Regions from separate parts of the Peribacillus sp. YIM B13482 genome, predicted to be linked through region 3. Evidence: riboswitches for the same ligand, from Rfam matches in the RefSeq annotation. Region 3 holds a riboswitch; each other region holds the start of a gene.
The links. Region 3 has a riboswitch for glycine ahead of gcvT (glycine cleavage system aminomethyltransferase GcvT). Riboswitches for the same ligand answer to the same signal wherever they lie in the genome.
Positions count from the first base shown of each region.

Region 1 (11,145 bases), on a different contig from region 3:
TTCATTTATGACGTTACCGTTGCTTCCTCTACTACTTCCTCTTTGGAATAACGCAAGATTGGTTGTCTAGCTGCTTGGACCTCATCCAATCGCCCAATCACCGTAGTATGTGGTGCGTCTAAAACAACCCCAGGGTTATCTTCTACTTCTTTGGCAATTTGAATCATTACATCCGCAAATGCATCGAGTGTTTCTTTCGACTCTGTTTCTGTCGGTTCAATCATCAAACATTCCTCTACATTTAACGGGAAATAGATGGTCGGCGGATGGTAGCCGAAATCTAGCAGACGTTTTGCCATATCAAGTGTTCTTACACCCAGCTTTTTCTGCCTGGATCCGGATAGGACAAATTCATGCTTGCAAATTTGTGAATATGGCGCTTCAAAGTATGGCTCTAATCTTTTACGAAGGTAATTAGCATGAAGCACGGCACTTTCTGATACTTGGCGCAGCCCTTCTGGACCCATCGTGCGAATATACGTATACGCCCGCAAGAGAATTCCGAAGTTTCCATAATACCCTTTTACCCTTCCGATAGAGTGCGGATAATTAGCGTTCAGCACATATTTATCACCTTCTTTTTCTATGCGAGGCACTGGTAAGTAAGGAATAAGTTTCTCTTTCACACCGACAGGACCTGCCCCTGGGCCGCCACCTCCATGAGGCGTAGTAAATGTTTTGTGCAGATTTAAGTGCACGATGTCAAAGCCCATTTGACCTGGTGTTGTTTTACCTAAAATGGCATTGGCATTCGCTCCGTCATAGTATAATAGGCCCCCTGCTTCATGAACAACCTGAGCAATTTCAACAATTTCTTTTTCAAAAAGTCCAAGGGTATTCGGATTTGTCAACATTAGCGCAGCTGTATCAGATCCCACATGTTTCTTTAATTCTTCTAGGTCAACTAATCCATTTTTATCGGATGGAATCGTGATCGTTTGAAAACCAGCAACACTTGCACTTGCTGGATTTGTACCGTGCGCTGAGTCTGGAACAAGTACTTTCGTTCTGGTTTCACCTTTTTGAGCATGATACGCCTTAACCATCATTAAACCTGTCCATTCCCCTTGAGCCCCTGCGGATGGCTGTAATGTTACAGCATCCATTCCTGTAATGACGGCTAGCTCTTCCTGTAATTCATATAAAACTTCTAATGCACCTTGTACTGTTTCAACGGGCTGATATGGATGAATGCGGCTAAAGCCTTCCAACCGTGCCACATCTTCATTTATTTTCGGATTGTACTTCATCGTACAAGAACCCAGTGGATAGAATCCATTATCGATTCCATGGTTTTTATTTGAGAGCGCTGTGTAGTGGCGGACAAGCTGCAACTCTGATACTTCTGGCAGCTCAGCCGGTTCGTCACGAATTAAATGCTTTGGAAATTTTTCATTTATATCAACATAGTCAACGTCACTATCCGGTATACTTGATCCTACCCGTCCTGGACGACTTATTTCAAAAATTAACTCATTATATTCAACCATTTACAATCGCCTCCAAAGCATCAACAAATTGGTCAATTTCTTCTTTTGTTCGCTGCTCAGTCACAGCTAGCAGCATTTTATTTTCAAAACCGTAATCACTTTCTAAATCAAATCCACCGATAATACCCGCCTTAAGAAGTTTTGCATTGACTTCCTTTACCGGACGAGGAAGCTCGACAACAAACTCATTGAAGAATGGTGCCTCATTGATTATGGTAAAGCCCTTCTGCTCTAGAGTTTTCGCCATGTAATCAGCTTTCTCAATGTTTAGCTGTGCCATTTGACGAATCCCTTGCTTACCAAGTGATGTCATACAAATAGAAGAGGCAAGAGCATTTAATGCCTGGTTGGAACAAATATTGGATAAGGCTTTATCACGGCGAATATGCTGTTCACGTGCTTGAAGTGTTAACACGAATCCACGCTGTCCTTTTTCATCTGCTGTTTGGCCTACAATGCGTCCTGGGATTTTGCGCATGAGTTTTTTATTTACCGCAAAATAGCCGCAGTGCGGACCGCCAAAGGACATTGGGATTCCTAATGGCTGCATATCACCGATTACAATATCTGCCCCAAGCTTCCCAGGAGCCTGCAAGAGTGCTAGTGCAAGAGGATTGGCGCTTACGATTAAAAGGGCACCATGTTCTTTCGCAATTTTCTTAATTGCTTTTATATCCTCAATGGAACCGAAGAAATTCGGATATTGAACAATTACGGCAGCAGTGTCCTTATCTATTTGTTCTTGCAGCTTCCCTAAATCTGTAACCTCATCAGCTAGGTTTACTTCCTCAGCTGTATATCCCGGGCCTCCTGCTACTGTATGTAAAATTGCCCTGGATTCAGGATGTACCGCTTTGGATACAAGAACTTTCGAACGTCTTGTAGATGCAACAGCAAGTGATGCAGCTTCTGCAAGCGATGTAAAACCATCGTACATGGAAGAATTAGCCACATCCATACCTGTCAACTCACAAACCATCGTTTGAAATTCAAAAATTGCTTGTAATTCACCTTGACTGATTTCCGGTTGGTAAGGTGTATAGGCTGTGTAAAATTCGGAGCGTGAAATCATATGGTTTACCACACTTGGAATGTAATGATCATATGTACCCGCACCTAGGAAAGTCGGATAATGATTCGCATTTTTGTTTTTGATAGCAAGCTGGTTCATTCTTTTCACAAGCAGAGGTTCAGGAACCGCCTTTGGGATGTTTAGCTCACCCTGCAATCTGATTTCAGCTGGAATATCTTCAAATAACTCATCTATCGAAGAAATATTTAAAAATGTGAGCATCTCGTCTTGGTCTTGTTTCGTATCAGGAAGGTATCTATAAGTGGCTGCCATATTATTCCTCTCCTTCATTAGTAAATGCTTGATACTCATCTTCGTTTAGAAGCGAGTCTAACTCTTCTGGATTGGACATTTCTACTTCGACTAACCACCCTGCTTCAAATGGATGCTCGTTAATCGTCTCTGGAGCGCCTTCTAACTCTTCGTTTACAGTAACTACCGTACCTGAAACAGGTGAGTAAAGTTCGGAAACTGCTTTAACCGACTCGATCGTTCCCATCGATTCATTTACAGCTACTTCATCATCAATCGCTGGGTTTTCAACAAAGACGATATCACCTAACGCTTTTTGTGCATAATCAGTGATTCCAATACGTACACGATTTCCTTCTAATTGTTGTACCCACTCATGTTCTTTGCTATATCTAAAACTTGATATTACCTTCGTCATTGTATTTTCCCCTTTTCTTTTGGTTTTTTTCACTATTGCCATAATTCAGAATATAGTTTGGATGATTTGCCGATTTCAAGGCTACATGCAAGGTAACCGCAATCGACTCCTGAAAACTGCAAGATAACTCTATTAAAATATTTCCGCTTACCTTTTATAGAATGGTGCATTAACAATAACGGCTTCAATCTGTTTATTTCGGATTTCCACTTGTATCGGCGTCCCTACTTCAGCTTGATCGGCTGATACCAAGGCAAGACCTAAGCTTTTCTTCAAAGATGGTGATTGTGTTCCTGATGTCACAATACCTATTTCCTCTCCATCTTTAGAAATTATCTTGTAACCATGACGCGGAATTCCCCGGCCTATTACTTCAATCCCTACTAATTTTCGTTTTAATCCAGTTTCTTTTTGTTGTGTAAGAGCAGATTTTCCAATAAAGTCACTTTCTTTGTTAGTCTTTACTACAAAGCCGATTCCTGCTTCCAGCGGGCTGATATCGTTACTTAGTTCTTGGCCATAGAGTGCAAGACGTGCTTCCAGCCGAAGCGTGTCCCGTGCACCAAGTCCGCATGGTTTTAATCCATTCGTGGCTCCTGCTTCTAAGATCTTTTCCCAAAGTACTTCCGCTTTGTCTGCAGATAAATAAAGTTCATATCCATTTTCTCCTGTGTAACCTGTACGGGATACAAGTACATCGGTAATCCCCGAGATGTTGACATGTTGGGCGAATTTAAAAGTACCAATTTCTGATAAATCTATTTCCGTTAACTTTTGCAAAATGCTTTCTGCCTTTGGTCCTTGGATGGCAAGCTGAGCGATGTCTTCAGAAATATTTTGGAGTGCCATCTCTCCTTTTACATGCTGCTTCATCCATTCGTAATCTTTCTCAATATTTGCGGCATTAATGACGAGTAAATATTTTTCATTCCCTAATTTATAAACTAATAAATCATCGACGGTTCCACCGTCTGGATAACACATTGCGGTATACTGTGCTTGATTGATGCTAAGCTTTGTTACATCGTTTGTAACAAGGTAGTTAATATAACTCTCGGCATCTTTCCCTTCCACAAGTACTTCTCCCATATGAGAAACATCAAAAAGTCCTGCTTCAGTTCGAACAACTTCATGCTCTTCTAAAATGCTAGTAAATTGAACCGGCAGAGCCCAGCCACCAAAATTAATAACTTTTGCTCCGTATTTTTTATATACTTCAAAAAGCGGTGTTTGCTTTAATGCTGTTTCAATACCCATGATCTACCCCCAATTATGATTTTTTGTAAAATAGATGTTCTTTCACCTGTTACCGGTTTCTTTCATTGCCATGATTCCAAAAGACATATCTCGCTGCCATGGCCGTTGCTCAGGTTTCAGCAAAGGCATAATTGCTGCCCCTTTCTTCACACAGTCGTTGGCTCTTGAAATAACGGATAAACACCACAAATCTCTTTAGTTGTTACTCTTGCTTTCTCAATAACGGCTTTATTCCCTTTACTTTTTAGAACCGTTGCAATCACTTCGCCAATTTTCACCATCTCTTCCTTCTTCATGCCTCGAGTTGTTAAAGCTGCTGTCCCCATTCGGATACCGCTAGTAACAAATGGCTTTTCTGGATCATAGGGAATCGTATTTTTATTAACGGTAATGCCCGCGTCTTCCAATAACTTCTCTGCTTCTTTTCCTGTTAAATTCCACGGACGTAAATCCAAAAGGACAATATGATTATCTGTTCCGCCAGAAACAAGGGCTGCACCTTCATTTTTTAATGTTTCGCCAAGTGTTGTAGCATTTTCAATGACTTGTTTCGCATAATCCTTAAAGCTTGGTTGTAAAGCCTCGTTGAAAGCAACTGCTTTTGCTGCAATGATATGCATTAGTGGACCGCCTTGAATTCCCGGGAATACGGATTTATTAATCGCTTTGCTTATTACTTCATCGTTCGTTAAAATGATCCCCCCCCGTGGTCCTCTTAATGTTTTATGAGTTGTACTTGTAATAACATCTGCATATGGGATTGGGGATGGATGAAGACCAGTAGCTACCAGCCCGGCTATATGAGCCATATCCACCATAAGTTTTGCACCAACTTGATCGGCAATTTCTCTAAATCGTGCAAAATTAATCGTTCTTGGATAGGCACTTGTCCCAGCAATAATCAATTTAGGTTGTTCTTTCTTTGCAATAGCTTCCAACTCATCATAATCAATTAGCTGAGTATCTTCTCTAACTCCATAAGACACAACTTCAAACCATTTTCCTGAAACGCTGACTGGACTTCCATGAGTTAAGTGGCCACCATGTGAAAGGTTCATCCCCATCACCTTATCACCAGGCTGAAGCAGTGCGAAAAAAACTGCGAAATTGGCTTGTGCACCTGAGTGAGGCTGAACATTTGCATATTTGGCACCGAAAAGCTTTGTTAATCGCTCAAGAGCTGCTTGTTCTGCCACATCGACAAATTCACATCCACCATAATAGCGCTTTCCTGGATAACCTTCTGCATATTTATTTGTCATCACGCTTCCCATGGCCTCTAATACATCAGGGCTAACAAAGTTTTCTGATGCAATCAATTCCAGTGTTTGATGTTGACGTTGTCCTTCCTTCTCAATGGCTTCAAAAATGGTTAAATCATTTTGTTGTAAACTCATTTTATTTTCCTCCTCAACGTTTTTACCTAATTCTGAATTTTCGCTCAATTAATTTCAATATGGTACTAAACACTTAAGTTTCTTTCCCCCTACAGGCCTACTTTTCTATGAAAACTGTTAATAACAGTATGCTTTACACCCTTTTTTGCACGCAAAAAAGGACAGAAAAGGGTCGTAGCGTTCTCTACCCTTCTCTGTCCTTTTACCTGAGAGTTTAGCTCCATTTTTAATAGAGCCTTTCCCCTTTGGTGGCGTAAATGTTTATACGCGCTCTCCAGAGGTGCGTCCATTTGTGGTTCCATCTACCTGAGAGATTTGTTCCAAGGGTCTTTTTGGAACTTGCTCCTTCGGTGGCTTGTCGCTTTGCACTCTCCCACAACTGTCATCCGCTTATTCAATTGGTACATTTAGAATAGTTGTTGATAATAATTATGTCAAGCATTTTTGAAAGCGCTAACAATAATATTCTAAGATATTTTTTTGAATTTTAATATGATCATCCAGATATCTTAAGCTTTTTATAACGGGCAGTTTTTTACCCACCGAGTTGGAAAATATGGAGCGGCAGCTATCTGGACAAACATCGTTAATGGGATCAAAGGGTTTCTTGCCACTTAATTCCCCGCTGCCTCTCTCTGATTCGCCTGATCTACCTTCGTTTTGCGCATCTTATAAATCGCAATCAGCATAATAAACCAAACAGGAGTTACGATTAAGGCAACACGAGTATCGTTCGCAAGTGCAAGAACAACAAGGACGAACGCTAGGAAAGCAAGGATCAAGTAATTGGAAAATGGATAAAGTGGTAATTTAAATTTGTTCATTTTCACTAGATCTGGTCTTGTTTTACGATATTTCAAATGGCTGATGACTGTAATTCCCCAAATAAAAATGAAACATACTGTAGAGATACTTGTAATCAAGGTAAATACTCCTTCAGGCATTAAATAATTCAAAACAACGGAAATTAAAATGACAACCGTTGAAAAGACCAATGCATTGGAAGGTACTTTACGGTCATTAAGTTTTGCAAACGGTACAGGTGCATTTTTATCTTTGGCAAGTGAGTATACCATCCGGCTTGTACTGAAGATTGCACTGTTACATGCCGAAGCCGCCGATGTTAAGACGACAAAATTGATGATACCAGCAGCTCCAGCGATACCTACGGCCAAAAATACTTGGACGAATGGGCTTTCCATTGGGATGATTGCGTTCCACGGATAAACACTCATAATGACAATAAGTGCGCCAATGTAGAAAATTATAATCCGAATAGGAATATTATTGATCGCTTTGGGGATAACTTTTTCTGGATCCTCTGTTTCACCTGCTGTTAGTCCTACAAGTTCAATGCCAACAAACGCAAACACTACCATCTGGAATGAGAGGATAAAACCATTTATTCCATTTGGGAAGATACCTTCGTGACTCCATAGATTCGTGAAACTTGCTGCGCCTGAATCAGTGGAAAAGCCTTTAATAATCATGAAAATACCGATAACAATTAGTGCTAGAATAGCTATGACTTTAATTAATGCGAACCAGAACTCCATTTCGCCAAATAGTTTTACCGTTGCAAGATTCATAAATAGCAGAATGACAAGTGCAATTAATCCTGGCATCCACTGTGGTACAGAGGGAAACCAGTATTGAGTATAAAGACCAACTGCTGTTAAGTCGGCCATTGCGATTGAAATCCAGCAAAACCAGTAGGTCCAGCCGGTTACAAATGCAGCCATATTACCTAAATAGTCTCTTACAAAGTCGACAAAGGAATGATAGTGCAAATTAGATAAGAGTAGTTCTCCAAGTGCGCGCATGATTAAAAAGCAAATGACGCCTGTAATCATGTAAGCAATTAAAATGGATGGCCCGGCTAAATGAATAGATTTTCCTGCTCCAAGAAATAATCCCGTTCCGATTGCCCCACCAATAGCGATGAGTTGTACGTGCCTGTTTTTTAGCCCTCTATCTAACTTTTGTTCCTGCATACGAATTCCCACTTTCTACTTTTATAGGATACTTGGATTTTTCCCCAATAAAGAGTCTGTCTTTCAATGAGTGTGAATTATTAGCGTACTGGGAAACTGTCCACCACTGTAAGCGCTTTCTTGGATAGGTACTAGATATAGTGAAATAGATCTACCATCCTTTTTGAAAATATAGCGTTAATTGTACAAATCAAAAGATAGACTCATTTATCATTAATGCACCTCCTTTCTTTTTATCTTTCCTAGTAAAAAAAGGACAGAGGAAAGATAGGGATTTTCCTATCTTCCTCTGTCCTTTTACCTGAGAGTTTAACTCCTTCGGTGGCCTATGGCTCTCTTCAGAGACGCGTCCTATTGTAGTCCTTTTACCTGAGAGATTAGTCCCCTGCTTTTTAGGGTTTGCTCCTTCGGTGCTAAACAATGTTTAGTCTCTCCCACAATCATCATCCGCTGATATAAAGTTGTTTTAATAGTTGTATACTATCGGTTTTTAATGGACATTTCAATGGTTATCTGAAAAAACTTTATTTTCTGAAATTTCACCACAGACAATTTTCAACTTTATGAACAGTATATAATTTAGAAGTTATTAGCTGCGAAAAATCAAACTTATTAGCTGCTTTTCTATTCGCAAGGAATCCTAACAAGCTTATGTATAAGCGAAACATTTTTGCATTTTTCCGATTGACTATAAGGCTAAATTTTTAAGATAGGAAATTACATAAGTCTATAGTTTTAACATAATTGATGTATGGAAAAAGAGAAAATTCGCGACACGCGAGAATGCTTGCAGCAGTAAAGATTGGTTAGAAGCTTCCTCCCTAAGTTCAGCAGTAGTTGCAGAAGCTTTCTCTTTTGCAACTTCCTCTTTGTCCCCACCACCTGCTATATTAGCAATGATGATAATTGCTAGAACCCATACCCACGACTTCTTTGGTTTCTTTAGTTTGATTTCCTTTTCCTTATCCATTTACCTCTTACCCCCATTTCAGTTTTGCAGACGGACTGTTGTAAACAGAAATAGAATAACATAATTTAGATCAATAAGGTTTATATTTATCATCACGTATTTATTTTCACTTTCTTTGTTAAATCATTATGTATTCGAACCAAATACAAAAAAGGAGATTTGAGAATCCTTTATTTGGAATTTCATGAAAGGGAGTTAATGAATACTCCTAAGTAGTATAGTTTACAGTTTTGTCCAGATTAAAAAGAAAAGACCAAGTATTTAAGAGCTGAAACTATAACTTTTGGTATTGAACCACATCTATCTTTTCGGCCAAAAAACCCAAAGGTAAATGATTATTCTACAATACTTGACGTGTTAACAAAACGATTTTCCATTACTGTTTACCAGCGTCAAACTGGGACTTTAATTTGGTTAGCAGGCACCTTTTAAAACATGTCTATAAAGTATGATCAAATCTATACCTTACCCTGATAAAATAACAGATTATAAGGGCGTGTTTAGATTTATCAAAACACGCCCTTATAGAAATTCAATTGAAGCATTCTTTTATAAAAGGGGATGATTTATTTGTATTCCCATTCATAAAAATAGGTGAAAATTCGAAGTTATCATTGCCTTTTCCAGTTAGCCCCTCCCTTCACCATGCATGAAAGTTTCCCTTCACACGGAGATCCGACTATCAGCTACAACCCATTCTTTAGCCTTTCTCGGTATCAGTTGCTTATTATCAATAGAATTATCTAATACAGCAAAGCATGTCATCATCTGTACCACGTCTTACAAATATTCTATTCTTTTTCCTAATCTAACTCATAATAACCACAAACAACATATCCTACTGCTTTTGCTGCCACGAGAAGGGCATCTTCATCGATATCAAATTTAGGATTATGATTAAAATAAGGTTTTTCTACTCCTTTAGGTGTACAAGCAATGTAAAAGAAGCAGGAAGGAATTTTTTCAGCATAGTAAGCAAAGTCTTCAGATGGCGGCATTGCTGGAAATTCCTTTACTTCTTTAATATCTTTATCATTTGCATTCTTAAGTGACTCGGCAACCTTTCCTGTTAATTCAGGATCATTATATAAAGGTGGATAGTCATTCGTATAAGTTAGATCACATGTTACACCAAATTCTTCTTCAAGTCCTTTTACAAGACGTTTAACTTCTTTTTCAATTTTATCTCTTGTTTCAACAGTCATATAACGAATATCGCCTTCAAGCTCTACGCTGTCTTTAATTATATTAAATGTTCCTTTTCCATCAAAAGATCCAATCGTAATCACACCAATATCAAAAGGACTTAATCGACGGCTAATAATCGTTTGAGCAGCGGTAACAAAATGAGCACCAGCGACAATGGCATCATTCGCTAGATGTGGTGAGGAACCATGTCCACCTCTACCTTGAACTTTTAATTTCAAATAAGCCCTGCCGTTAAAAGAATATCCAGCATAATAACCAACAACTCCTGCTTCGTCCATTGGCAGCAGATGGATGCCAAATATATTATCTAAATCGTCAAGCACCCTGGATTCTACAATACTCTTTGCCCCGCCTGGCGGAACTTCCTCCGCATGCTGATGAATAATTTTGATTGTACCTGGAATTTCATCTTTTAATTGAATGAGGCAATCGGCTAAGACTAATAAGTAGGCAGTATGTCCATCATGACCACACGCATGCATAACGCCTTCATTTTTTGATTTAAAGGCTATATTCGTTTCTTCAACGATTGGAAGTGCATCAAAATCAGCTCGAAGACCTATGTTTTTTCCAGGCTTTCCACCTTTAATGGTCACGATAACTCCGTATCCATTACCTACATTAGATTGAACTTCTACGTCCTTTTCTTTTTAAAAATCAATAATATATTGAGCTGTCTTTTCTTCTTTAAAAGAAAGCTCAGGATTTTCGTGTAGGTGCCTACGAATTTTTATCATTTCTTCTTTACGGGATTCTAGAATTTCCATTAATTCACTTCTCATAATCTCTTCATTCCTTCATTATTTTTTGAAAACGCCACTATATGTAGCGTTTTACATTTCCAACTGCTAATTATTCTGCAATAGGGTTCCGGTTACTACCAGCGGTGATTTTTTAGAAGCATTAGATGTTTTACCGGCATCTTTTGGCACCAAAAAGATAATAGATAATATTAAATTCCAAGTCCAAATAGCGCATATCCAATGAAGGCGACAATTGTCTGGGTAAGATCATGTAAGAAGGTTAAGCTCATCACCGCCACACCTACTGTCGTAATCAAGATACTACAAATCATTAGTGATTTGG
Region 1 is NZ_JBHZPF010000041.1:18,673-29,817, reverse strand. Features, by position in the region: gene gcvPB (aminomethyl-transferring glycine dehydrogenase subunit GcvPB) at 6-1,490, opposite strand; gene gcvPA (aminomethyl-transferring glycine dehydrogenase subunit GcvPA) at 1,483-2,835, opposite strand; gene gcvH (glycine cleavage system protein GcvH) at 2,837-3,232, opposite strand; gene gcvT (glycine cleavage system aminomethyltransferase GcvT) at 3,380-4,489, opposite strand; gene glyA (serine hydroxymethyltransferase) at 4,636-5,886, opposite strand; glycine riboswitch at 6,071-6,174, opposite strand; gene ACFX4L_RS17975 (amino acid permease) at 6,501-7,880, opposite strand; glycine riboswitch at 8,168-8,224, opposite strand; glycine riboswitch at 8,228-8,327, opposite strand; gene ACFX4L_RS17970 (hypothetical protein) at 8,608-8,850, opposite strand; partial or broken gene ACFX4L_RS17965 (amidohydrolase) at 9,654-10,841, opposite strand.
Region 1: it holds a riboswitch for glycine, as region 3 does, so the genes downstream of both, ACFX4L_RS17975 (amino acid permease) here and gcvT (glycine cleavage system aminomethyltransferase GcvT) in region 3, are expected to answer to the same signal.

Region 2 (11,145 bases), on a different contig from region 3:
GGTTTTCCTGCTTTACAGCAGGTAACAGGACATGCTTTAGTACTTCGAATGTCGAATAAAACGATTCCCCAGTTACATGTTCATCAGGCACTGCCTCCCCATATCCCACCAGCCCGTTATCGGCTATTAATTTTACGATAACAGAGGGCATATGCTTGTATGTTTCATAGGAAATGACAAATGGCTCTTTTAATGGCAAATGTGTGGCATGAATTTCACAACGTTCAATAAGCAAAATAAACCTCCCCTTTCACTGTCGCTATATGTCGTTAATAAAAACAATATATACCAATCTCCTTTTCCTGTAAAGTCTGAAAATTTAATTTTCGGTAAGTTTCTTGAATTTCTCCGCTGGTACATATAAGTTCCGAGGTCTTCCTTGCCCATATGGATGTTCCTCTCCAATTTTGCTGAGACAGCCGCCTTCAGTAAGTCTTTTAACGAATCTTTCTGCCGATCGTCTGGTACAACTCATGTATTCCTCTAGCTCTGCTGCTGAAAAAGCCCGAAAATGATTTATCGAAATAAACCGATGAATCAATTTTATATTTTTCGCACTCATTTTTAGTTCCCTGGCCAGTATTTGAATGGTTTCATCTTCATTTTTCAATTCCACTTGGTGATTCCCTTCAAATAATGGTCCCTGAAGTTTTTGATCTTCATCCACCAAGCATGCTACCGTTTTTCTTTTTAGGAATTTATCGGTAAAAAATAATGCTTGTGCCGAATGTTTTTCCGCCTCTTGAATCGTATATCCATATCCAATGCCAATTTGGAAGAAGGTTTTAAATTCTTGTTCCATTTGTCCGATGATTTCATCATAAATATCTGATTCAAACGCCTGCAATGCTCCGCGTGTAGTATAAATCAAATGTGGATTAAAGTATTCAAGAGAAACGCGAGCCTGTAATCTCTTACTCAATTTCTGTAAAAAATTTAAAAATAGATCACTTTCATTAAGCTTTTGTTGATAATCTTGAATGGAAATGACAGCAATCTGTGATTCTTCCGTTTTCCTCAGTTTCAGCAAAGATATAGCTCCTGTAAGACTTTCTATTAAGGTATGTTTGGGCTGAACCATAAATCTGGAAGGAATGGATAGCCTTTGAAGTTCCTGATAAACAGCATGAATGCTCGTTAGTGCGAAATGGGTTTTTCCTTCTTTATGCCTGTTGCTATGGAATTGAACGAATTCGGCAATATTTAGTGTCTGGGTGCCTTCTTCCCTTTTGTAAACCCACGGGTAATCCTTCACATAAAGGGATTTTACTACGACTTCCGATTCTTCCAATACCTTCATTAACTGGTTTTTATCCGGTAAATCGATTGAGATTTCATTTATAGTAACCTTTTCCGTATGAGAAATAGATAACAACGAAAGCGCAACTGTCAATTCATCAAAAGGGACATATATAGCTTCTATTAAATTTCTTTTAACTTGTTCGTATCCATAATAAAAAGGGATGGAACCTGAAAACAATACTAGATCAGTTTGTTTACCGGCATCTTCTATTAATAGACTGGTTTCTTCCGGCAGATCATATTGAAAGGAAATGAATTGTACCTCAGGAAACAAAGGAAAGTGGACAGATAAGGATTCCAAAAAATACTTTGAGCCTATTACACCGATTTTCATGTTGCTTCACCTCGAAAATGAAATTTTATTTTTATTATAACGGTAGAATCGTATTAGTAACTACAAATATTCACCAAAATCCTGCATCTGAGTTTAAGCCTGTTTCATCATCAAATTTCGGAAATGTCACCTTACGACAAACTAACATCGCCCATATTTGTTTTTTATTGTATCTTATTAATAGGGAATGGAGAATCATGTTGTATTACGTTCCCATGGAATTTATCCGGTTTTAATTTCGAATGACCAACTTTTAGTTTCACATTTAAAGTAACTAAATCACTGACAAAACGTTTTTTCTGAGAGGAGTTCAAGATGATCAAAGGTCTCTATGAAGCCCATTTACCAGTATCAGATATGCAAAGGTCGATTGATTTTTACCGCAAACTTGATTTAGAACTTGCCTATCAAAGCGAGAGGGTCGTTTTCTTCTGGCTTGAGAAAGGGAAAAGTTGGCTTGGTCTTTGGAAAACGAACCAAGTGGAAATTCCCTATCATCCTTCCATCCGTCATGTGGCATTACAAATTGATATAGGTGACATGCCATCGGCGAAAGATTGGCTGAAAAATAGAGGAATTGACATTCGGCCTTTCTTTAATTTTACTGAAGGACAGCAGCCTTTGGTTCTCGATAATAACCCGCAAGCCCATGCGGCCATTTATTTTGATGATCCAGACGGAAATGTACTTGAATTGATTGCTCCATTAAGGCTGGACTTTGAGGGAAGTTTTGGAGAGATGTCATTAGAAGATTGGTATAAACGATTCCCAATTTAAATGGAGAGATGATTCCAGTTGTTATTTTTGCAATTTAAGAATGGGACCCCCCATCCGGGTGTCCCATTGCTTCTGGGGAAGGATTCTTGTTCAAGGGCACAAATGCATTACGGGATATCATGCCCCATCGAGCTAGTTAAAATGTTAAACCATTGTTCTTTTTTCATACTTAGATTTAGTGAATCAATGGCGCTATCCAGTCGTTCTTTCTTACCGGAACCAACGATCGGAATGATTTTTGCAGGATGTCTCAACAGCCATGCATACATAACCTCATCTATTCCATTAGCACCGATTTCTTCTTTTACGATTTCTAACGTTTTTCTTAAGCGGACAGCCTTTTCGTTTGATTCTTCAAAGATGCTTCCTCCTGCGAGTGGTGACCATGCCATAGGAGCCACGCCCATTTCCTGACATAAGTTAATGGTTCCGTCTTCGAAGTTTTCAAGATTGTATGTAGAAAGTTCCAGTTGATTTGTTACTAGAGGATATTCAAGGTACGCTTGAAGCATATCCCATTGCGGTTTTTTGAAGTTCGATACCCCAAAGTTACGGACCTTTCCTGATTCTTTTAATTGATTAAACGCCTCAGCCGTTTCCGATGGGTCCATCAGGGGATCAGGACGATGGATAAGTAATAAATCAATATAATCCGTTTTAAGATTCATAAGGGATTGTTCAACAGACTTTATAATGTGAGTTTTATTAGTGTTATAATGGTGGCTTTTATGAGAAGGGCGGTTTTCTGATTGTATGACTATGCCACATTTCGTAACGATCTCCATTTTTTCGCGTAAAGATGGCTTTAATGAAAGGGCGTTCCCAAAAATCTCCTCACATGTGTAGCTACCATATATATCAGCGTGATCATATGTAGTGACCCCCCGATCCATTCCATGTTCAATAAGAGATAGGATTTCTTCGGTGGAAAATTTCCAATCTGCCAATCTCCACATACCGTGAACAATGCGTGAAAGACTTAGATCTTCAGTTAGATTGACTCTTTGCATGTTGTTTCTCCCCTTTTATATCATGATTGGGCTTGCTAATTAGGTGTTTGTCATGGCTTACCTATGTTGCGGTTTCTTTCCTTATTATCCTTCATAACATATTGGTTAATTCTGTGCTAGTATCCTTGGCTCCTGCAATGAATCTTAGTATAATTTAAAATTTCGAAGAATCCTAATCTTGAGTGACCCTCACATGCCACATTTTTAGAACGTTAGGTTCATGAACTTTAGATAAGTTATATATCGCCCCCTTGTGGATGCAGAATCCCACGTAAGATCCATAAGAAAAAGGCTGCCGTAGCAACCTCCTAATCGAATAATCAAGAATTCATTTCCATCTAGCTAGCATGAAATATCAAAATCCTTAGTTAGTTCTTTGAAGTTTTCTTGTGTAATTCAACGATTTCTATCGCTAAATCTTTTGTTGTCATGGAAGTCATCAAGTGATCTTGAGCATGGATAAGAGCATTGGAATTTCGAATACCTCACCACTCACTTCTTGTTGAATCAAACCGGTTTGGATTTTATGTGCAGCAAACTCATCTTCCGCTTCCTTTAATTTTTCTTGGGCATCGCTTGATTTACCCTGTTTTTGCAAGGCGATGGCTTCCATTGCACAACTGCGGGCATTTCCGCTATGGAGAATTAATTGAAATGTTAATTCAGATAGATCCTCTTTCGTTTTCGTCATATGAACACCCTCTTTTTTGTTCGCAAAAAAGGACAGAAAAGGGTAATGGCAACATTCCCTTCTCTGTCCTTTTACCTGAGAGATTTGTTCCAAGTTTTTTTTTGGAACTTGATCCTTCGGTGGCTGTGCATTGCACTCTCACACAATCGTCATCCGCTATATTTTTTTGAAACACTGTAAATATTTGTGACCGTAAATTATTTGCATAAGTGGTTTTTATGGTATCACTCTTTATTTATACATATTCAGAAAACTAAGAAATGATAAAACGAAGGAAAATCACTTTATATCAGCAAACGCCTTCAAATTTAATAGACTAATGCTTTTTTATGAAGTTCAGCTCTTGCTGATCGCTGATTGTATCCTGGTTTTTCTCTTTTTCTTTTAAAACATAACTAAGCAAGTCTAATGAGAGACGTGCTGCCACTTGTCCAGTTATTCCCGCATGATCGTAAGGAGGAGCTACTTCTACCATATCAAAACCGATTACTTCTCCTCTTTTTGCAATTCCATGGAGTATTTCGTTGACTTCATCATAAAGCAGGCCTCCAGGAGAAGGCGTGCCTGTCGCAGGGGCGATCGATGGATCGAGGCCATCAATGTCCATGGTAATATAATATTTTTCACCTGCTGGAATAAGTTCCAGCACCTGTTCAAATCCCATCTTTCTCATTTGACGTGGAGACAAGATGACACTTCCGTATTCTCTGGAAGCATCGACATCTTCTTTTTTACTGCTGCTGATTCCACGAATGCCCAATTGGAAAATCTTTTGAACATGATTCATTTCAGATAAGCGGCGGATGCAGCTTCCATGTCCAACCCGCATTCCTGAACGGTGATCTGCCCAGTCTAAATGCGCATCAATCTGGATCACATGAAATGGCCCGAGTTCTCCCAAGCCCCTTCCTACTGGTATTGTAATGGAATGATCTCCACCTAAAACAACCGGCATTGCACCTTTTGAAACGATTTTTCGAATGGCTTCTTCCGTATTATCATGGGATTGCATCATATCCCCATGTACCATGTCTACATCGCCGCAATCAACTACTTTCCATTTCGGGCCAAGATACATGATATCATTTTCAATATCATAGGCGCCATCTAACCCGAAACTATATAATGTAGAGCCTTCACGAATTCCTCTTGGACCCATTCTTGCTCCTGACTTCCATTGTGTTCCCATATCATTTGGAACTCCAATGACAGCTACATCTGCATCTAACTGGTCTAGATCAGGACATACGGGATATTTCCCGAAAGTACAGATTCCGGTAAAAGGTAAATTAAGATGTTGTTTTTTATTATTCGACATGAACTTTGCCTCCCACTTGTATTACGTTCTCCTAATGTCTCCTAATGTTCTCCTAATATATATGCAAGCTTCATGCCAACCTATAAAACTAGACAAAACGGAATTGTGTTGTCAATAATGACTACCAGGAACCGACACAGATTTCTTTCTGTTCCAGGCCATCTTTAGATATAATATTTGAAATAATGGTAATTCAAAAAAATGCTTCCTCTATTAAAAAAAGTCAAAAATTTCTCGATGTAAGCACTCTCTTTTACTCAATTATCTTTACTTCTCCATTTTTAATGATCAAACCACTTGGTTGGCTCCACTTCTAAATTAATGTTGATTTGTTTTACCTCACTAAACTCATCTAAACCAAAAGTTCCTAATCCGCGGCCAATTCCGCTCTGCTTATAGCCTCCCCACGGGGCTTCATTGTAGGCTAAATTATAGGCATTAATCCATGTAATTCCGGCTCTTATTTTCTTAATCACTCTTAAAGCCTTTGCACCGTCTTGGGAAAATACACCTGCTGCGAGGCCATATGGGGTATCATTGGCAAGCTGGATGGCTTCCGCTTCATCTTTAAACTTTTGTACAGTCAGTACTGGCCCAAATATTTCTTCCTGAACAATTCTCATGTCCGGTTTGGTATTAACAAATATTGTCGGCTCAACAAAATAGCCCTTTTCAAGCCCATTGCTTGTTATACGCTTGCCGCCGCAGGCTAATGTCGCCCCTTCTTCTATGCCATGTTGAATATATTGGAGTACCTCATTCATATGTGCTTCACTGACAAGGGCACCCATTTCTGTAGAAGGATGATCACCAGGACCGACTTGGATCTTTTTCGCTTTCTCTATCAGTCTATTGATAAACTTGTCGTGAATGCTCTCTTCAAGCAGCAAACGCGATCCTGCATTACAAACTTGACCTGCATTTACAAAAATCCCATATAAAGCATAATCCACTGCTGTCTCAAAGTCTGCGTCGGCGAAAACGATGTTAGGCGACTTGCCGCCTAGTTCGAGGGCAATGTTCTTAATATTTCCAGCAGCTGTTTTCATGATGCTTCTCCCCGTTGAGGTGCTGCCAGTGAATGAAACCATATCGACTTTATCGCTTTCCGCTATTTCATTTCCTACGGTTCCCCCACCGCCCATCACGAGATTGGCAACGCCATCTGGAATGCCAACTTCTTTGATAATCTCGAACAATTTGGTAGTGGTAACCGGAGTTATCCCGGCTGGTTTAAACACGACCGCATTTCCTGCAGCAAGTGCAGGGGCTATTTTCCAAGCTCCCGTCAGTAAAGGAAAATTCCACGGAGCGATCAGTCCACATACCCCTACCGGCTCTCGAACAACCATAGCCTGTACAGGACCAGAAACAGGATACGTTTGGCCATCCGGTTTTGTGACTAAACCGGCATAGTAGCGAAAACAATCCGCTGCGTCAGCAATGTCAAACTCTGACTCTTTAAGAGGTTTTCCGGTATTGGCTGTTTCAAGTTGGCTAAGCTCAGATACATTTTCTTCAATCTTCTCCGCTATTTTATATAAATAGGAAGCCCGTTCCGAAGCCGGTAAGTCCGACCAAATCCCAGAATCAAATGCTAGTCGTGCTGCATCAATAGCCATCTTGGCATCTTCTGCATTTCCATTGGGAGCCTCTGCAATGATCTTGCCGTTTGCCGGATTTACAATATTTTTCTTCTGTTTACTTGAAGAATCCATCCACTCACCGTTTATAAACATTTTCAACTTATGCAATTTGAAAAACCTCCAGTTCGTTATTCTTACTTTATAGCAATCTCATATCCATAAATAGCTAATTATGTACCCGCAGCAAGTGGGCATACGCATGTTTTCTGTAAACCATGGCGGCCGCCCAATTAAAACTCCCATCAAGCCGGCCGCCGATTCAAAAATTCTAGATCAACATTAATCTAGTTAAATTTTTAAATTAATGTTGTGTTTTTCGCCTCATAAGTCTTTTGAAATAATTCCAAATAATCTGCAGGTGTCACTTTTCGTGAATTAGCCTGTGTACACAAATGAACGGATGCCCCTTCAGCGAGGAATGGGAAATCTTCGGGATTGACATTACTTAAATCTCGAAAATCAGGAATGCCAATTTTACGTGCAAGCTCTTTTAACAATACAACACCATCATAGGCAGTTTCTTCTATTGTTTTCCCTTCTTTATTTGCTCCAAGTTTTTCAGCTACAATTGCATGCTTTTCCAGGTTTGAAGGAATATTAAATTCAAAAACATGAGGAAGAAAGATAGAATTCGCTACCCCATGTGGAGTATCATAAAGACCGCCGAGTGGTTCAGCCATAGCATGTACAGCACCAAGATCCGCGTTATCAAATGCCATACCTGCAATTAAACTGGCTACAAGCATATTTTTCCTTGCCTCTAAGTCGGTCCCATTTTCTACAGCTAACGGAAGGTACTTAGCAATTAATTCAATTGCATAAAGGCTGAGAGCATCGGAAATGGGTTCAGCAATATTGCTGGTATAAGCTTCGATAGCATGTGTAAGTGCATCCATTCCGGTAGCAGCAGTAATAGATTTAGGCAGAGTTAGAGTTAATTCAGGGTCCAAAATTGCTAGTTTTGGAGCCAATTTAATGTCAAGTATAGCCTCTTTCTGTTTTGTAACTGTATCTGTAATGACAGAACCTGTTGTAACCTCACTTCCGGTACCTGAAGTTGTAGGGATACAAATAAGGGGAGTTATTTCTCGCTCTAGTAAATTTAAACCGTAACGATCCCTAAGCTCTCCTCCATGGGTTAAAAGTGTACCAATTGCTTTTGCTGTATCCATCGAACTTCCGCCGCCAAGACCTATCAAAAGATCTATTTCCTCGTCTTTAAATTGTTGATAGGCTCTATGGCAATCTACATCTTTTGGATTAGGAGTAATTTCATCAAAAACAATATAATTGACACTTTCTTGGTCTAACGAATCGGTAACCTTTTGTAAAATTCCAGTTTGCGCCAGTCCTTTATCGGTAATAAGAAGTGCCTTTTTTCCTCCTAGCTCTTTTGCTCTTTTCCCAATATTTTTAACTTTTCCGTTCCCGAACTCTATAGATGTAGGTAGATTGAAATTAAAATCCCAGATCATCATTAATATCCCCTTTCAATTTTTCAAACAGTGTAATAGTAAGTGACTCACTCTCTTTTCCTCTTTTATATCTACTTCTCCATTTTTAATGATCAAACCACTTTGTTGGCTCCACTTCTAAATTAATGTTGATTTGTTTTACCTCACTAAACTCATCTAAACCAAAAGTTCCTAATCCACGGCCAATTCCGCTCTGTTTGTAGCCTCCCCACGGTGCTTCATTGTAGGCTAGGTTATAAGCATTAATCCACGTAATTCCGGCTCTTATTTTCTTAGTCACGCTTAAAGCCTTCGCACCGTCTTGTGAAAATACACCTGCTGCGAGGCCGTATGGAGTATCATTGGCAAGTTGGATGGCTTCCGCTTCATCTTTAAATTTTTGCACGGTAAGTACTGGCCCGAATATTTCTTCCTGAACAATTCTCATGTCCGGTTTGGTATCAACAAATATCGTCGGCTCAACAAAATAGCCCATTTCAAGTCCATTGCTTGTTATACGCTTGCCTCCGCAGGCTAATGTCGCCCCTTCTTCTATGCCAAGTTGAATATATTGGAGTACCTTATTCATATGTGCTTCACTGACAAGGGCACCCATTTGTGTAGACGGTTGATCACCTGGGCCGACCCGGATCTTTTTTGCTTTCTCTGACAGTCTATCGATAAACTTGTCGTGAATGCTCTCTTCCAGCAGCAAACGCGATCCTGCATTACAAATTTGGCCGGCGTTGACAAAAATGCCATATAAAGCATAATCTACGGCTGTCTCAAAGTCTGCGTCGGCAAAAACGATGTTAGGTGACTTGCCGCCTAATTCGAGTGCAATGTTTTTAATATTTCCAGCTGCTGCTTTCATGATGCTTCTGCCCGTTGAGGTACTGCCAGTAAACGAAACCATATCAACTTTATCGCTTTCCGCTAGTTCATTTCCTACTGTTGCACCACCACCCATAACTAGATTGGCAACGCCATCTGGTATGCCAACTTCTTCGATAATCTCAAATAATTTAGTAGTCGTAATCGGAGTGACCTCGGATGTTTTAAATACAATCGTATTTCCTGCAGCAAGGGCAGGGGCTATTTTCCAAGCTCCCGTCAGTAAAGGAAAATTCCACGGAGCGATCAGTCCACATACCCCTACCGGCTCTCGAACAGCCATAGCCTGTACAGGACCAGAAACAGGATACGTTTGGCCATCCGGTTTTGTGACTAAACCGGCATAGTAGCGAAAACAATCCGCTGCGTCAGCAATGTCAAACTCTGACTCTTTAAGAGGTTTTCCGGTATTGGCTGTTTCAAGTTGGCTAAGCTCAGATGCATGTTCTTCAATTTTCTTTGCTATTTTAAATAAATAGGTAGCCCGCTCCGAAGCCGGCAGGTCTGACCAAATGCCGGAATCAAAGGCGGTTCGAGCCGCATCAATGGCCATCCGGGCATCTTCTGCATTTCCGTTGGGAGACTCCGCAATGATCTTACCGTTTGCGGGGTTAACAACATTACTCTTTTCTTTACTCAAAGAATCCATCCACTCACCGTTTATAAACTTTTTCAGCTTCAACAATTTGAAAAAACCTCCTGTTCGTTATTCTTACTTTAACGATCTCGCTTTAAAAATAGGTAGCGCTTTCATTTTTCTTTATTTTCAAAATATTACACCTCCTTTAGATACATTTACTTACTTCAGTGTAAGAAACTGATTAAAAGTCTTCTACCTTTTGGGAAAGAATTTTTTCATTCACATCTTCTACCTCTTGAGGAATGATCTCTTCATCAAAATGAAACTCAGGAAGAGGCTTGCGAAAAAAGTTTGTCATATAAAGAAGATATGCTAAGCCACATATCACCCAAATGCCTCCAAGAATCAATGCCTCTATTTCTAAATGTGACCATAACCACATAGTAAATACTGCGCCCATGGACGGTAAAAATAAATACCTTATGCAATCGTTAAAAGATCGTTTCTGATTTTTTATAAAATAATGGGCGATGACAGATAGATTAACAGATGCAAAAGCAATGAGCCCTCCAAAATTGATAAACTTGATAACTTGCTCCAAAGTTAACACGACGCCTAGTAAAGAAATTATTCCTATCACGATAATACCGTGTGACGGTGTTTTAAATTTGGGATGAATATAACCAAATAGATTTTCAGGCAATACTGAATCCCGGCCCATTGCATATAACACACGTGATGCGCTTGTAATTGAAGCAACTCCTGAAGAAAAGTTACCAATAATTACCGCAGTAATAAATAATGATTTGAATAGGTTTCCTCCTACAAGTATAGCGATTTCCATGGCTGCTGAATCAGTGTTTTCAAATGAAAAACCCGGAAAGACCAATTGTGCTAAGTAGGAAGAGCCAATATACAAAACCCCTATTAACAGCAACATTATGATAATAGCTCTTGGGATGGTTTTTTCAGGATTGATTGTTTCCTCTGACAAGGTAGTAAGTGAGTCAAAACCAAGAAAACTAAAACAAAGAATTGAGGATCCTGCTAAGATTACTGACAAGGGAACCTCTGAATTGAATAATGGTTTACTCGAGAAAAGAGTGCCTGTCCCTACTCCATCTAATAAATTTTTGACG
Region 2 is NZ_JBHZPF010000035.1:30,729-41,873, forward strand. Features, by position in the region: gene ACFX4L_RS16545 (mandelate racemase/muconate lactonizing enzyme family protein) at 1-235, opposite strand, end outside; gene ACFX4L_RS16550 (MarR family transcriptional regulator) at 320-1,636, opposite strand; gene ACFX4L_RS16555 (VOC family protein) at 1,952-2,413, shown strand; gene ACFX4L_RS16560 (aldo/keto reductase) at 2,521-3,423, opposite strand; partial or broken gene ACFX4L_RS16565 (PTS sugar transporter subunit IIA) at 3,792-4,114, opposite strand; glycine riboswitch at 4,168-4,266, opposite strand; gene speB (agmatinase) at 4,431-5,432, opposite strand; gene ACFX4L_RS16575 (aldehyde dehydrogenase family protein) at 5,714-7,186, opposite strand; gene ACFX4L_RS16580 (iron-containing alcohol dehydrogenase) at 7,375-8,556, opposite strand; gene ACFX4L_RS16585 (aldehyde dehydrogenase family protein) at 8,639-10,111, opposite strand; gene ACFX4L_RS16590 (APC family permease) at 10,248-11,145, opposite strand, start outside.
Region 2: it holds a riboswitch for glycine, as region 3 does, so the genes downstream of both, ACFX4L_RS16565 (PTS sugar transporter subunit IIA) here and gcvT (glycine cleavage system aminomethyltransferase GcvT) in region 3, are expected to answer to the same signal.

Region 3 (11,145 bases):
ATGGAGCCGAGGGGAGCCAAAATGAATCATTTCTCCCTTTAGGTCGGGTGGGGCTTGTTCCGGATCGGTAATGAAAGTCATCTGGGCTGGGTTCGGAATGCCACCCGTTTTTTCCAGGTAGTGCCAATAAAAGGGCCGGTTCATTAATTCTTTATCCATTTCTATCGTTAGTTGAACTGTAAGGTGGGTTGGTTTATTATCCAATATTTCACATTCATTGGCTTTAAAGTAAGTTATTAAAAAATCATGAATTTCCTGTTGCTGCATGAACCTCACCTTCCTTCATGGATTGAGCGAATTGAATCATCGATGAAAAATTATCCATCTTGATTTTCATTTCGCCCTCTGTTTTGGACTCCCCGACCACATCAATTAAATATTCTTCAATGTTGTTAATATCCAGTTTGGTTAGAATATCATCCAATTCACCAATTACTTTTTCAAATAAATTAATTTTTTCGTATAGTAACTTTAGAATATGTTCTTCAACAGTATTTTTCGTGGCAAAGTTATAAATCCTGACATCCTCTTCCTGTCCAAGGCGGTGAATCCGCCCAATTCTTTGTTCAAGCCTCATGGGGTTCCATGGCAGGTCAAAATTAATCAAGTGATGGCAGAACTGAAGGTTTATCCCTTCCCCGCCAGCTTCTGTTGCAATTAATACCTGAATTTTCTTTTGGAATAATTCTCGCATCCAGTCTTTCTTTCCACGTTTAAATCCGCCTCGGAATGGGACTGAAGAAATTCCATTCTGTTGAAGGTACCATTGTAGATAAAGCTGAGTAGCTCGGTATTCGGTAAAGATAATCACTTTGTCATCAATTTTCTTGATCAGTTCCAAAGCTTTTTCAGCTTTTGAATTCTGAACCGTTTCATTCACTTTTGTAAATAAATCATCAAGCTTTGCCAAAAAGTCAGGGGTAGGCTGGTCGTATTTGGCTTTCATGTTTTTTAAAGTATAAAAGACCGCCTCTCTGCTGCTGCAGGCTTCTCTTTGGAGAGTGAGAGCTGAAAAGGCGCTTCCTTTTGTTCCATCAGAAATAGGTTTGAATTTTGAAACTGCATCGTACAATGCCTGCTCGGTTGGAGAAAATTCAATGGTGATGGTTTCCACATGCCTTTTTGTCCATTCAATACCAGTATCGGCCCGCCGGTTTCGAATCATCACAGTGTTGACCAATTCCTTTAGGTGTTCATCTTCAATTATGTTCCGGCCTTTCCCTTTATATTTTTCCGAAAAGAGTGAGGCATTTCCCAAGTGGCCTGGTTTTAATAACGAAACGAGGTGAAAAATTTCCTCGACTTTATTTTGAATGGGAGTAGCTGTCAGGAGTAAACAAAATTTCTTTTTCAGATTTTGGACGAATTCATAGTTCTTCGTCTTATTATTTTTAAGTTTATGAGCTTCATCAATGATGATGAAGTCATATTCCTGATTGAAAATGATATCACGATGTGGAGCGCGTTTCGCTGTATCAATGGATGAAATGACCACATCACAGGAGTCCCATACATAACTTTTTCTCTGAACGACTGCCGGAATATGAAACTTCGTATTCAATTCAAAAGCCCATTGTGTTACAAGGGAAGCTGGTACAAGGATCAATACCTTCTTTACAAGGCCTCTGATCATATACTCCTTTAGGATCAAGCCGGCTTCAATTGTTTTTCCGAGACCTACTTCATCTGCTAAAATGGCCTTTCCATTCATCTTTTCCACCACTTGCTTTGCAGCTTCCAATTGATGGGGAAGCGGGGTTAACTGAGGAAGGTGCTTGGGTGCCTGTAAACCTTCAAAATCAGGAATGATGAGATTTTCCTCCATTTTAACCGCCAACTTATAAAGCTCCCAATTTCCCCATGGACCATCATTTTCCACTTTTTGTAAAAACTCGTCATTCCATTCAGAATTGAAGGATATATTGATTTTCATAGAAATAACTCCCTCTTAAATCATAAATTCCTTAATATAAGGTCAAAAACCGAACATTTCATATGTGAAGTAAGAAAAATATTTCTCTTCAAAAGATATTGCAGAGATAAGTTTCTTAGGGTAGGATATAAGTATATTTAGAAAATTCCAATTTCCAAACGCTAAAAAGAATTTTTGTATCGATTTTGCAGTTCGCGTTTTCTTAGTATGGGCTATAGGTACCTGCTTTATCCATGATTACCGAAGGAGATCATTTAAACGTTTTTCTGGAGTTTTTGGAGATTTGGCAGAGAATGCATTCTATGATGCTCAAAGGTTTTACTAATGGGTGGGGCTTATTCGCTTAATTTCATTGGTAGACCATAATATGCGGGTGAAGATAAGGGGAGAGACTACGGATGTAGCGCCGAAGGAGCAAACTTAGCAGTGAATCTCTCAGGCAAAAGAACTCTTATTGGACGCAACTCTGGAGAGCGCCGCCCGTTTGGGACGGCCACCAAAGGGGAAAACCTATTATATAGGTAAACTTTCAGGTTTCAGGACAGAGAAAAAGCTCAAACGGGCTTTCTCTGTCCTTTTTTGTGCTTTTTTCACATCATGAATCAGAATATCTGATGCGTAAGGTCAAAAAGCTTTGATAATGAAGCCAATTTAATTTTAAAAAATCTGAGGGGGGTCATTTTTTGACCAATTTAAAAAGAACACCACTATTTGAGGTTTATCGTGAATACGGAGGGAAAACGATTGATTTTGGCGGCTGGGAACTTCCTGTCCAATTTTCGGGTATAAAGGACGAACATGAAGCCGTACGTACAAAAGCGGGTCTGTTCGATGTATCGCATATGGGGGAAGTTGATGTTAAGGGTCCTGGGAGCCTTTCCTTTTTACAGAAGATGCTGACTAATGATATATCAAAGCTGCAAACGGGCGGTGCCCAATATTCGGCCATGTGTTATGAAAACGGCGGGACGGTTGATGATCTCATCGTTTATAAAAGGGCGGAAGACGACTATCTGCTCGTGGTCAATGCAGCGAATACAGAAAAAGATTTCGATTGGCTGCAAGCTAATCTAACGGAAGATGCCCAAATTACGAATGTATCGAGTGACTATATACAGCTTGCACTTCAAGGACCATCTGCAGAGAAGATATTGCAAAAACTTTCAGAAAATACTGCCTTAAGTGAAATTGGATTTTTCAAGTTCAAGGAGAATGTCATGATAAATGGTATCTCCACGTTGGTATCCCGTACTGGATATACTGGTGAAGATGGTTTTGAAATATATAGCGACAGTGAAAACGGCCCTGCCCTTTGGAAGGCGATAATGGATGCCGGAAAGGAAGAAGGGATACAGCCGATTGGTTTAGGTGCTCGTGATACCCTGCGTTTTGAAGCGAAACTGCCGCTGTATGGGCAGGAGCTTTCAGCGGACATTACTCCAATAGAAGCCGGGATTGGTTTTGCGGTAAAAGTGGATAAGGAAGCCGATTTTTTCGGGAAAGCCGTTCTTGCTGAACAAAAGGAGAAAGGGGCACCCCGGAAGCTTGTGGGAATTGAAATGATTGACCGTGGCATTCCTCGTCATGGGTATAAGGTCTACAGCGGGGACAAAGTCATTGGGGAGGTCACGACTGGTACCCAATCACCAACGTTGAAGAAAAACGTAGGATTGGTACTTATCGATAAGGAATATTCGGTGCTGGATGCGGAAATTGAAGTGGAAATCCGTTCCAAACGTTTGAAAGCCGTTATAATACAAACACCTTTTTATAAAAAACCACGTAAATAGAGGGGAATGGTCATTAGATGAAACATCGTTATTTACCCATGACAGAGCAAGATAAACAAGAAATGCTGGAAGTTATAGGGGTACCTGCTGTTGAAGAACTTTTCAATGATATCCCTGAAAGTGTTCGCTTTCAAGGAGAATACGATATCAAGCCTGCTAAATCGGAACCTGCATTAATGAAAGAATTATCAAGGCTTGCTGCCAAGAATGCGGATCTTAAAAATTATGCTTCCTTCCTTGGTGCGGGTGTCTATGACCATTATGCACCGGTCATCGTCGATCACGTTCTTTCCCGTTCTGAATTTTATACGGCTTATACTCCCTATCAGCCCGAAATTTCACAGGGTGAGCTGCAAGCCATCTTTGAATATCAAACGATGATTTGTGAATTGACGGGTATGGATGTAGCTAACTCCTCCATGTATGACGGCGGGACTTCGCTGGCTGAGGCGGCCATGCTTGCTTCAGGTCAGACACGGCGCAAGAAGATTCTCATTTCAGGAGCAGTTCATCCTGAATCAAGAGAAGTTGTGAAGACATATGCCAAAGGGCAACGCGTGGAAGTGATTGAAATTCCTTATAAAGACGGTGTGACGGACATGGCTGCTTTAAAGGAATTAATGAAAGATGACATTGCAGGAGTGATTGTGCAATATCCGAATTTTTTTGGCCGGATAGAGCCATTGAAAGAAATGGAAGAAATCATTCATGGCGTCAAGTCCATGTTTATCGTTTCCAGTAATCCGCTTGCACTGGGGGCTTTGACACCCCCAGGTTCACTCGGTGCAGATATCGTAACGGGAGATGCTCAGCCATTCGGCATTCCAGCGGCATTTGGGGGACCTCATTGTGGATATTTTGCCGTTACTAATAAACTTGTTCGGAAAGTTCCGGGCCGGCTCGTCGGTCAAACGGTGGATGAAAATGGAAAAAGGGGGTTTGTGTTGACACTTCAAGCTCGTGAGCAGCACATTCGCCGTGATAAGGCCACATCCAACATTTGTTCCAATCAAGCGTTGAATGCCTTGGCAGCTTCTGTTGCAATGACGGCGCTTGGGAAAAAGGGTGTCAAAGAAATGGCCGTGCAAAATATTCAAAAAGCGCACTATGCGAAAAAAGCTATAAAGGCAAAAGGGATAGAAGTGATGTTCGACGGTCCTTCGTTTAATGAATTTGTCATTAAACTGCCTGCTTCGTTTTCAGAAATCAATAAAAACCTTTTTGAAAAAGGGATGATTGGCGGCTTCGATTTAGGGACGGTTTATCCTGAGCTGAAAGACCATATGCTGGTTGCGGTAACGGAACTTAGAACAAAAGAAGAAATCGATGCACTTGCGCAGGAATTGGGGGATCAACATGAATAATCAAGATCAATCACTCATTTTTGAAATCAGCACTTCCGGTCGAATCGGGTACAGTCTGCCAGAAATGGATGTTGCAACTATTCCGCTCGAAGAAATTCTTCCTGCCGACTACATCCGTGAAGTAGAGGCAGAGCTTCCTGAGGTGTCCGAACTGGATATCATGCGTCACTATACAGCACTTTCCAAACGGAATCATGGGGTGGATTCGGGTTTTTATCCGCTGGGTTCATGCACGATGAAATATAATCCGAAAATAAATGAAAATGTGGCACGCTTTAACGGTTTCGCCCATATCCATCCATATCAAGACCCGACTACAGTCCAGGGAGCCTTGGAACTATTATTTGATTTGCAGGAACATTTAACGGAAATCACAGGGATGGATCTAGTGACATTACAACCTGCAGCAGGTGCACACGGTGAATGGACAGGGTTGATGATGATTCGCGCTTTTCACGAAGCGAATGGCGATACAGAACGGACGAAAGTGATTGTACCTGATTCTGCACACGGTACGAATCCTGCATCTGCGACTGTTGCCGGACTTGAAACGATTACAGTGAAGTCCGATGAAAATGGGTTAGTCGACCTTGAAGATTTAAAGCGTGTTGTCGGACCGGATACGGCGGCCTTGATGCTGACGAACCCCAATACATTGGGATTGTTTGAAGAGAACATTTTGGAAATGGCACAACTTGTCCATGATGCCGGTGGGAAGCTTTACTATGACGGAGCCAATCTGAATGCAGTCCTATCAAAAGCACGCCCGGGTGATATGGGCTTTGATGTGGTTCACTTAAATCTCCATAAAACATTCACAGGTCCGCATGGCGGCGGCGGTCCGGGTTCCGGCCCTGTAGGGGTAAAGTCGGATTTGATTCCCTACTTGCCTAAACCGCTTGTTGTTAAACAAGATGAGCAATTCGTTCTTGATTATGATCGCCCGCAATCCATTGGCAGGGTAAAACCATACTATGGGAACTTCGGGATAAATGTTAGAGCTTATACGTACATTCGTTCAATGGGTCCTGATGGCCTTAAAGCCGTCACAGAGAATGCGGTCATCAATGCCAATTATATGATGCGTAGGTTGGAACCATTTTTTGACTTACCATATAATCGTCATTGTAAGCATGAATTCGTATTAAGCGGACGCAGGCAAAAGAAATTAGGGGTAAGGACCCTCGATATAGCAAAAAGATTGCTGGATTTCGGGTATCATCCTCCAACCATTTACTTCCCGTTGAACGTGGAAGAAGGAATGATGATAGAACCGACTGAAACCGAGTCAAAAGAAACGCTGGATGCATTCATCGATGCAATGATCCAGATTGCCAAGGAAGCGGAAGAAACCCCGGAAATCGTTCAGGAAGCTCCGCATACAACCGTTATTAAGCGGCTTGATGAAACTCTTGCTGCAAGAAAACCTATTCTGCGTTATCAAGCATAGACTGATAGCTTACACGAAAAAAATCCCTGCCTGCCGGCGGGGATTTTTCATGTTTATGTAAGAATTCATTAAAGTCGAACAGTTAACTTTCATTTTCCTAGAGCCCGCATGATGCATATGAAGGCTTTTTAATTTAAAAGAGCCCATGCGGAGATGGGGTCTTATTTCTTTGCTTTGATTTTCCCGGTCCACATCTTGAAACCGCCCTTTAAGTGAAAAAGTTCCCTGTAGCCCTTTTTGTATAGCATGGCTGCAGCTCTTCCGCTGATGATTTCGCTTTGAGCGTACAAATATACAGGCTTGTCCGGCCTAATTTCGACCAAGCGGGTTTTCATTTGCGTCATAGGGATGTTTCTTGCGCCTAAGATATGACCATTATCGAAATCATTCGGTTCCCGCACATCGATTAGCTGCACTTTTCTGTAGTTAGCGATAAATTCGTCCTGTGTTAATGTTTTAACGATTTTACGCTGGCGGTACCAATTAAAAAGTGAATACGCAATAACCACTCCTAAGATGATGAGCAGTGTATATAATATTTCCAAACATAAAAACTCCCTTCTACCTTAACGAATACAGACAATCTTTATTATATAATTGCTTTACCCAATAATCAAAAAGAATTTTCATCAAATTCTTCATCGACTTGATAGCACTTTCTTTTTTAGAGTGTTAAAGTCTGTTAAACTACTACATGTGAGTTTTTTGTGGGGTATTGAAAAACAGTCTATTGAAACGAGGGGTAAGGATGACTAAAGAAAAATGGGGTTTTATAGATTCTGGATATTGTTCACCGGCGTTTAATATGGCGCTGGACGAAGCACTGCTAAACTGGCAAAGCAAAGGGGAAATTCCGCCAATCATACGCTTTTACGGTTGGGACCCAGCGACATTGTCGATTGGTTATTTTCAAAAGGCAGAAGCGGAAATCGATATGGAAGAGGTCAAAAGGCAGGGCCTTGGTTTTGTTCGCAGACCAACAGGAGGACGAGCGGTACTGCACGAGCATGAATTGACTTATAGTGTAATCGTTCCAGAATCCTATCCGGGGATGCCAACTACCGTTACTGAAGCATATCGTGTCATTTCTGAAGGAATATTAATGGGGTTCAGGAATCTGGGATTGGATGCTTATTTTGCCGTGCCTAGAACCGATCAGGAAAAAGCAGCTTTAAAAACGCCCAGGTCTTCCGTCTGCTTTGATGCTCCAAGCTGGTATGAACTGGTCGTCGAGGGCAGGAAGGTCGCTGGCAGCGCTCAAACCAGGCAAAAGGGCGTCATCCTTCAGCACGGTTCCATTTTGCTTGAACTTGATGATGATAAGCTCTTTAGCGTATTTAAATTCTCAAATGACAGGGTTAAGGAGAGAATGCAAAAAAGCTTAAAAAATAAAGCTGTGGCCATAAATGACATTGCCGGAAGAAAGGTTACCATCCCTGAAGCGAAAGAAGCTTTTGAAAAAGGTTTTGCCGAAGGACTTTCGATCGAGTTAGAGCCATACGTCCTAACTGAAAAGCAATTGCAGGAAGTGAAGGCCATTGCAGAAAGCAAATATGAAAGCGATGAATGGAATTTCATGAGATAGAAAAAGCAGGATAATTAAAGTGGATAATAAAAAAGTTTTTTCAGATTTGTTTGACCAAATAAGCTATTCCTTGCAGGGATAAGCCCTAAAAGGCATGGGGAAAAAGCAAGGTCCAAATTAATTGAAATCTGATGAAAAATTATTATAAATCGACATTTTCCTCCCTTTTGCTAACTATATTAATTGATTTATCGTTTGACAAAATTAAATGTTATTCAAAACAAACACAATATATAGTAGTTGAAATATTTAATGCGACACTATATGTTGATTTTTGGGTTTCGCTATGATAAATTTAGGGTACTTGTTAAGCGAAACGGACATGTAAGGCTACATATAGATTTGCGGCAGCAAGAACGGATCTTGAAACATATAAAGGAGAGGGAATTATGTCGGTTGTAATAAAAGAAGCTTTAAAGGTTGATCTAGAAAGGTTGAATAAGGATATTTCTTTATTTCCCCAGGTTCACCCTGTAACTGCTGATATGAAAATGGCGCATAAGGGCGTGTCCCGTCTAGTCATGCTTGACCGCTATTCTTTTAAGGATACTGAAAAAATCACACTCTCGGCAGGCGATTTCGTAGTGTTGACGATTAAGGAAGATCCGAAATTCCCGGCAAGGGGTCTCGGTTACATCGTTGAAATAGATTGGGAAACGAAAAAAGCCAAAGTATTGGTGGATGAAGAATTCCGTGGCGTATTGGATAATCCGGAAGAAGTGGAGACGGGGATTGTAAACCGTCCGCTGGATATTATCGAAAAGCCGCTTGAAATATACTATGAACAAATTGCGAAACGTAATGCAACGGGCTTGGCTTCAGTGGAAACCACGGAAGAAAAAAGAACGGAATGGTTCAATAAATTCTATGAAGAACTAAAGAACCTTAATTTTGTTCCGGCAGGACGCGTATTATATGGTGCGGGTTCCAATACGGATGTTACTTATTTCAACTGCTATGTGATGCCATTCGTACCGGATTCACGTGAGGGGATTTCAGAACATAGGAAACAAGTGATGGAAATCATGAGCCGCGGAGGCGGAGTGGGTACGAACGGATCGACACTGCGTCCAAGAAACACTTTGGCCAAAGGGGTTAATGGAAAATCCTCTGGTTCAGTATCATGGCTTGATGATATCGCGAAATTGACGCATCTTGTTGAACAGGGCGGTAGCAGACGAGGTGCACAAATGATCATGCTGGCTGATTGGCATCCGGATATTGCAGAATTCATCATTTCTAAAATGCAAAATCCAAGGATCCTTCGATACCTAGTGGAAAACACTAAAGATGAAGCAATCAAGAAATATGCAACGGATAAATTGAAATTCACGCCGCACACCGAACAGGAAACGGCTATGTATCAAGGAATCATCAACTATAAGGAAATTCCCGGTCTAGGTGGATTTAGCGAAAAAATCATTAGGGATGCAGAGGAAAAGATCCGTACAGGCGGAACGTACAGTGTCCATAATTCTGAATTTCTTACGGGCGCCAACATCTCGATATGCTTGACAAAGGAATTTATGGAAGCGGCAGAACAAGATGCGGAATACGAATTGCGTTTTCCTGATGTTGAAAGCTATGATGCCGAAGAAATGGCTACTTATAATCAAGAATGGCATAAAGTCGGTGATGTTCGTAAATGGGAGGAAATGGGGCACAAAGTCCGTGTTTACCGTAAAATCCGAGCTAAAGAACTTTGGAACTTAATAAACATTTGTGCAACATACTCTGCAGAACCAGGTATTTTCTTTATCGATAATGCTAATGAAATGACAAACGCCAAAGCCTACGGTCAACAGGTCGTAGCTACGAACCCATGTGGCGAACAGCCATTGGCCCCATATTCAGTATGTAACCTTGCTGCTGTCAATTTGGCTGAAATGGCTGATAAAGATAGCAAAACCGTTAATTTCGAGAAACTTAAGCAGACCGTCGAAGTCGGTGTGCGTATGCAGGACAATGTCATTGACGCAACTCCTTATTTCTTGGATGAAAACAAAAAACAGGCACTGGGCGAGCGACGGGTTGGACTTGGTGTAATGGGTCTGCATGACCTGTTGATCTACTGTGAAACGGAATACGGATCTGAAGAAGGAAATATTCTGGTTGACAAGGTGTTTGAAACGATTGCGACTACAGCTTATAAGGCATCCGTGGAACTTGCTAAAGAAAAAGGCAGTTTCCCGTTCCTGATCGGATCAACGGATAAAGAAACCGATGAGCTTAGAACACGTTTCACACAAACTGGATTTATGGAAAAAATGCCGGAAGATATCAGGGAAAGCGTTGCTGCATATGGCATCCGTAACTCTCATTTATTGACAGTGGCTCCTACAGGAAGCACAGGAACGATGGTTGGGGTATCAACAGGTCTTGAACCATATTTTTCCTTCACGTATTTCCGCAGTGGCCGTCTTGGCAAATTCATTGAAGTTAAGGCTGATATTGTTCAGGAATACTTGGACCGTCATCCAGAAGCTGATCCAGAAGAGCTTCCAAAATGGTTCATTTCCGCTATGGAATTAGCTCCTGAAGCCCATGCAGATGTTCAATGTATCATTCAACGCTGGATTGACAGCTCGATCAGTAAAACGGTCAATGCTCCAAAAGGATATACTGTCGAACAAGTTGAAAAAGTATATGAACGTCTATATAAAGGCGGAGCAAAAGGCGGTACAGTATATGTGGATGGCAGCCGTGACAGTCAGGTTCTCACGCTCAAAGCGGAAGAAAACCAAATGGACGAGCAGCTTGAAATGGACGAATTGACAGATGTGGAAGTAAAGAAAAAAGTCGTATTGGTCGATACGATAAATGAACTGCGTTCGACGAATGTTACGATTGGGTCGGAAGTGGGCAATACTTGCCCGGTCTGCCGTAAAGGCGAAGTCCAGGAAATGGGCGGATGTAATACTTGCACGAATTGCGGAGCACAATTAAAATGTGGGCTATAAGCTATTAGAAGGGAAGTCGTTAAGTGTGCTGAAAAGCTAATCTTAACGGCTTTTTTTTAAATA
Region 3 is NZ_JBHZPF010000003.1:12,718-23,862, forward strand. Features, by position in the region: gene ACFX4L_RS03000 (YqhG family protein) at 1-267, opposite strand, end outside; gene ACFX4L_RS03005 (DEAD/DEAH box helicase) at 245-1,933, opposite strand; glycine riboswitch at 2,307-2,394, shown strand; glycine riboswitch at 2,398-2,480, shown strand; gene gcvT (glycine cleavage system aminomethyltransferase GcvT) at 2,617-3,723, shown strand; gene gcvPA (aminomethyl-transferring glycine dehydrogenase subunit GcvPA) at 3,741-5,087, shown strand; gene gcvPB (aminomethyl-transferring glycine dehydrogenase subunit GcvPB) at 5,080-6,537, shown strand; gene ACFX4L_RS03025 (rhodanese-like domain-containing protein) at 6,699-7,082, opposite strand; gene ACFX4L_RS03030 (lipoate--protein ligase family protein) at 7,286-8,122, shown strand; gene ACFX4L_RS03035 (vitamin B12-dependent ribonucleotide reductase) at 8,512-11,082, shown strand.